One region of the Mesorhizobium sp. M0227 genome, then DNA from elsewhere that is predicted to be linked to it. Evidence: predicted binding sites of a transcription regulator. Region 1 holds the regulator's gene; the other holds the start of a gene.
The links. Region 1 encodes LexA, which represses DNA repair genes until DNA is damaged. Its sites were predicted from a motif close to TGTTCNNNNTGTGTTCNG; they were not measured.
Positions count from the first base shown of each region.

Region 2: NKJ00_RS02695 (PA0069 family radical SAM protein) is a predicted target of LexA. The motif match lies at 1,530-1,547, and genes of this name have one in related genera.

Region 1 covers NZ_JAMYSJ010000022.1:28,688-31,792, reverse strand. Annotated here, with positions in the region: gene kynU (kynureninase) at 1-1,069, shown strand, start outside; gene lexA (transcriptional repressor LexA) at 1,482-2,222, shown strand; gene NKJ00_RS24305 (ComEC/Rec2 family competence protein) at 2,216-3,105, opposite strand, start outside.
Region 2 covers NZ_JAMYSJ010000001.1:606,493-609,597, reverse strand. Annotated here, with positions in the region: gene NKJ00_RS02705 (hypothetical protein) at 1-804, opposite strand, end outside; gene NKJ00_RS02700 (glycosyltransferase) at 948-1,472, opposite strand; gene NKJ00_RS02695 (PA0069 family radical SAM protein) at 1,622-2,776, shown strand; gene rnhB (ribonuclease HII) at 2,928-3,105, shown strand, end outside.

The DNA of each region.
Region 1 (3,105 bases):
CCAGGATCTCATCCGAGCTTGGAACACGGCCGGATGGTTCGAGATGCCAATCGAACTCGGCGACCAGCTCGGACGCCTGATAGGAGCCGCGGCCGGCCAGACCGTTGTCTGCGACACGACATCGACCAACATCTACAAGGTGCTGCACGCGGCGATGGAGATGCGGCCCGGCCGGTCGGCCATCGTCGCCGAAGGTGACAGTTTTCCCACCGACCTGTACATCGCCGAAGGCGTGGCCTCGACCCGGGATGGCGTCCTGCTGCGCCTCGCGGGTGTCGACGCGCCGACCATCGAAGAGCTGATCGACGAAAACGTCGCGGTGGTGCTGGTCAATCACGTCAATTACAAATCGGGTGAACTGCGCGACATGGCGGCGCTGACGCGCAAAGCTCATGCGGCCGGAGCGCTGATCGTCTGGGATCTTTGCCACACCGCCGGCGCCCTGCCCGTCGAGCTCGATCACGCAAATGCCGATTTCGCCATCGGCTGCACCTACAAGTACCTCAACGGCGGTCCGGGCGCACCGGCCTTCATCTATGCCGCGCAGCGCCACCACGGCGATATCAGCCAGCCGCTCAGCGGCTGGTGGGGCCATGCGCGGCCCTTTGCCTTCGAACGGGGTTATGTTGCCGGCACCGGCATCCGCCGCTTTTTGTGCGGCACTCAGCCGATCCTGTCGATGCGGGCGCTCAGAGGCGCGCTTGCCATCTGGAATGACGTCGACATGGCGGCATTGCGAAAGAAGAGTGTCGCGTTGACAGAACTGTTCATCCAGCTCGTCGAAGCCAGGTGCGGCGCCTACGGTCTCACGCTGGAGACCACCCGCGACGCGACCAGGCGCGGCAGCCAGGTGTCGTTCCTTCACGATCACGGCTATCAAATCATGCGGGCGCTGATCGAGCGCGGCGTCATCGGTGATTTTCGTGCGCCATCGACCATCCGTTTCGGCTTCACGCCGCTCTATGTCGGCTACAAGGATGTGTGGCTGGCGGTTGAGGTGCTGGAGGATATTCTGCGCACGGGCGCATGGAAGGACCGCCGTTTCGCGGTCAAGGAAGCCGTTACCTGACGCAACGATCCCCGCGATCCACCGCCGCCGCCCTCACTGCCTTGGCAGATGACGGAGGGCTGAATTTCCAGCCACAAATGCCAACAGACGTTGGCGTTTTGGCTCCGTTTCGTTCACGGCAAACGAACGTCCCGAAGATTGATATCGTCCTTTGTGGAGGTCGATAGACTAATAATGCCAAGCCTTGGGTCGAGGATGAGCCACAGGTCATTAACCATAATAATTTCAATGTGAGCAGGCGCATCGCCGTGCCTAGCGCCTGTTGATCGCGACCCGCTGGCAAGCGCCAAATAATTTCAGCAGCCTTAACAAATTCATTAAACTTTAAACGGTTGCAGAACACAACTGGAACAGATAGGGTTTGTTCTGGGTTTGTTTTTCGATTCTGGTTTCAGGTAACCTGGGGGCCGCCATGCTGACGCGCAAGCAACATGAACTGCTGATGTTCATCCATGAACGCCTGAAGGAGAGCGGCATTCCGCCATCCTTCGACGAGATGAAGGAGGCGCTTGACCTTGCCTCCAAATCCGGGATTCATCGGCTGATCACCGCACTTGAGGAGCGCGGCTTTATTCGCCGGTTGCCCAACCGGGCACGCGCGCTGGAAGTGCTGCGATTGCCGGACTCGATCGCGCCCGGTCTCAACGCGGCAAAGAAGTTTTCGCCAAGCGTCATCCAGGGCAGTCTCGGTCAGGGTGGCGCCCTTGGCCGGCAGATCAAGCCGGCGCCTTCGCGGATGCCCTCGCCCGGCAATGATGACGATGCGGTCTCCGCCGTGTCGATCCCGGTCATGGGCCGTATCGCTGCCGGTGTGCCGATCGATGCCATCCAGCATCAGACGCATTCGATCTCGGTGCCGCCGGACATGATCATGGGCGGCGCCCACTATGCGCTGGAGGTCAAGGGAGACTCGATGATCGAGGCCGGTATCTTCGACGGCGACACCGTCATCATCCGCAATGCCGACACGGCGAGCCCCGGCGAGATCATCGTGGCGCTGGTCGATGAAGAGGAAGCGACGCTGAAGCGGTTCCGCCGCAAGGGCGCTTCGATTGCTCTCGAAGCCGCCAATCCGGCCTATGAAACCCGTATTTTCGGCCCGGACAGGGTCAAGGTGCAAGGCAAGCTCGTCGGCCTGATCCGCCGCTACTGAGGCGGCTGTGGGTTGGCCGCTGGCTTCTCCGGTTTCTTGAAGGGTGCCAGCCCCCTTGCCTCACGAGAGTATTTGCGTTGCGTGTGCCAGGGCCGATATGGGCTGTCCACCGCGAAGCTGATCGTCGCCGGCGTGGTCGCCGATTGGCGATCGAAGAAGACCGCGGCACTGCCTTTGCGAGCCAGTTGCCGCTTGGTGATGACGAGAACCAGCGGATTGTGACAGGCGTCATACGCGGTGGCGTCATTGATGACGATCAGCTCGGCGAAGCCGCAGGCTTTCCAGGCGTCCTTGCGGTCCTCGACATAGGCAATGATCGCACCGGACATGTGCCTGGCCACGCAAACGCCTGAGGAGCAATAGAACGGCGATCCCAGCGGCAGATCAACGGCATCCGCGACATCGAATTGCCCATCGCTGTTGTCGAACACCTCTGGCACGACGATGGTTTCTGATGTCAGGGCGCGTTTCCAGTTGTCGACGGTGAATTCGTTCGGCCGTTCCCGGCTGACGGCAAGCTCACCGCCACCGATCGGCAACGCCACCAGCCGGGCGTCTTCCGAGATTAGCACATCCGGCGTGCGCGTATCCGAGACGGTCAGCAAGCCTGCCAGCGCGAATGGCAGAGCAGCGAGCCGCAGCCAAGTTGTCGCCATTGTCGCGATGACCAGGGCAATTGCCACCAACAGGACCGACTGCTGCGAAATCAGCCCGACCCCATCGACAGGCGAACGCTCGGAGATCCAGCCTGATATGGCGATCATCATCGTCAGGCCCTTACCCATCAGGTAGAGAGCCGGCCAATCCAATCCGAAAGGCATCAACAGCGCGCTGGCGACGGCCAGGAACATGACGACGGTGACGATCGGCATTACCGCGAGAT
Region 2 (3,105 bases), on a different contig from region 1:
CTCGCCATAGACATCCAGAACCTGTTGCGCGGGATGGCCGACCAGAAGGGTAAGCTGATGCTTTAGGCTGCGGCGCTTGTGGCTGCCCCTGACATAGACATGCGGACCGGTGTCGGCGTCGACCGGCTTGAGGTAGAAGAAGAATTTCAGCATGCGCCAGTCGTCGAGGTCAAAATGATACTTGCCGAGCGAGGCGAGGTTCTTGTCGGCATCCGAAGCGGCACCTGTGGGAAAACTCCACCAGACCCGCGTCGTGATCAGTTTCGCCTGGCCGCCGAGATAGTGCGCGGCAATATCCAGAAGCAGCGGATCGCGCTGGATGGCAAGCGCCGCCGGGCAGTCGAGGATGCGCTCGAAAAAATGCCCGCTAAGCAGCGAGCGGCCAAGGCGTTTCTCGGCCTCGGCATGTTCCCCCGGCATGAATTCGAGACGGCGGTCGAAATTGCCGAAGCAAGGCGTGCGCCCGGCGAAGTCGGCGATCTCTTCATGGATATCAGGCGGCAGGACCAGGCCTGAGAACAGCCCGTCGGAGCGCAACGCATCGACGACCGCTCCCCGTTCGACACCGGCAAACATCGTATCCCCGGCATTGGCGACCGGGCGGGCGCGCTTTGCGCCGAGCCAATGCATGCGGCGTCCGGGCATGGTGCGCGCCAACACGAACATCGGCAGCCAGGCAGGGTTCTCACGCAGGTCCGTCAGATAGGTTGGAATACGCACGGCGATGCGCCGCAGCAGGCTGCCGTTGCGCGCAATGGCCTCGAGACTGGCCGCGCCGGATGTGTCGGGGGTTGAAAGCTTCATTGGGTCCTCGGCTATGAGAGCACCACCGATGCCGCATCGGTGCTCGCCTCTCGGCATGACCCAAACCCAATTCCCGCTTGAACGGAAGCTAACCCCGCGTCAAACTTTGTGCAATGCACAATGACCTGAGCAACTGCAAAAAATCACGTCGAGGGGCGGCGCTCCTGCTTGGCCGGCGCCATCCAGATTTCGGCGTCGAGCCGCTTCGTCGCGAGGCCGCGGGCGATGGCCTCGGCACTGCCGGCACTCTTGGCCGCGGCCGCCGCCTGACGCTTGCTGATCAGCAAGCCGTCGGCCAAGGCGCGGTTTCCCGAAAAGACCCGGGCCAGGAATGGCGTGCGACTGGCTCGCGTGCGCGAAAACCGTGCCGCCATGGTCTGCCTGGCCGTATGGGCGACAACTTCATCGATCCAGCCCTCCACCAGCCGCGCGCCCGGCTCCAGGAGCAGCAACCAATCCCCCTTGGCCTGGCGGATGCCGGCAGCGACACCGCCCGTCACGTACTGACAGCCGGCATGCTCGGCCACATGATGCGTCTGGTCGGTAGAGCCTGTGTCGCAGACGATGACTTCACGCACCACGCCTTCGACCGCGCCGCCAATCAACGAGGCGAGCGTGCGGGCGAGGCCCTCCTCGTCGTTGCGGGTTTCGATGAGAACACTGAGCATCCTTAGCCGAATAGCGGAAAGCGCCCGACAGCGCCAGTTTTGCATCGCACCATAGAAAGTTCTTGCTTTGTTCTTATCAACGAAATAGGAATAATTTCATGAGCAGAGCGATTCGACACAACATGGACAGTCCCTGGGAGCGGGCGAAAATGGAACAGATCGTGCGCGCCGACATTGCAGCTTTCGGAGCAGGAAGAGCCGAGATGGCCAACGCGATGGTCGAGCAGAGCGGCATGCGTGTCCGCCCGGACCGCAACCGCGGCAGGTCAGCGGGTATCAATCCGTCCGGCCGGTTCGAGCCGATCAGCCGGCACGTGTTCGACGATGGCTGGAATTCGCTGGAGGAACTGCCGCCCTTCAAGACCGAAGTGCAGGTCGAGAAGCCGCGCACAATCATCACCCGCAACGAATCGCCCGACATTTCCTTCGACCGTTCCATCAACCCCTATCGCGGCTGCGAGCATGGCTGCGTCTATTGCTTTGCCCGCCCGACGCACGCGTTCATGGGCCTGTCGCCGGGTCTGGATTTCGAATCGAAGTTGTTCGCCAAGCCTGATGCGGCGCGCTTGCTTGACAAGGAGCTTTCGAAAGACAGCTACCAGCCGCGCACCATCGCCATCGGCACCAACACCGACCCCTACCAGCCGATCGAGAAGCAATACCGGATCATGCGCGAAATTCTCGAAGTGCTGGAAGCGCGCGGCCATCCAGTCGGCATCGTGACAAAGTCCGCTCTGGTGACGCGCGATATCGATATCCTGTCACGCATGGCCGAACGCGGGCTCGCCAAGGTGGCGCTGTCGGTGACGACGCTCGACCGTATGCTGGCGCGCACCATGGAGCCGCGCGCGTCGACACCGACCAAGCGGCTGGAAGCGATCCGGCAGCTTTCGGATGCCGGCATTCCGGCGTCGGTCATGGTGGCTCCTATCATTCCGGGCCTGACCGATCCGGAGATGGAACGCATCCTCGATTCCGCACGTGCGGCCGGCGCGCGCGAAGCGGGCTACGTGATCCTGCGCCTGCCGCTGGAGGTCAGCCCGATCTTCAAGGATTGGCTGCTGCGCCATTATCCCGACCGCTACCGCCATGTGATGTCGCTGGTCCGCTCGATGCGCGACGGCAAGGACTACGATTCGGAATGGGGCAAGCGCATGAAGGGCGCCGGTCCCTACGCCTGGCAGATCGGCCGGCGCTTCGAGATCACAGCCAAGCGGCTCGGCCTCAATGCCGAACGGCGCACGCTGCGGACCGACCAGTTCGTTGCCGCCGGGAAAGACCAGGTGCAGCTGACGCTGCTTTGAGAGACAATTCGTCGCGGTGGTTTGATCCGTCGCGGCACCAGAATCCCGTCCGGCCTGCCCCGGCCTGCAGACGGTGCCCTCCCGGTCCGGCGCCCCACCCGACCCGGAGGGACTTGCGGAGAATCAGAGCCGATGCGAACCTCGCCGCAACATGGCTCGCGCGCGTTCTGATTCTCCGCCTCTCTTTGAGATCATCGAGAAGCCTGACTTCTCCTTCGAGACGAAGGCGATGGCGGAGGGCCTGTGGCCGGTCGCCGGGATGGACGAGGCCGGCCGTGGCCCCCTGGCCGGGCCGGTGGTCGCCGCGGCCGTGGTGCTTGATCCCGCCA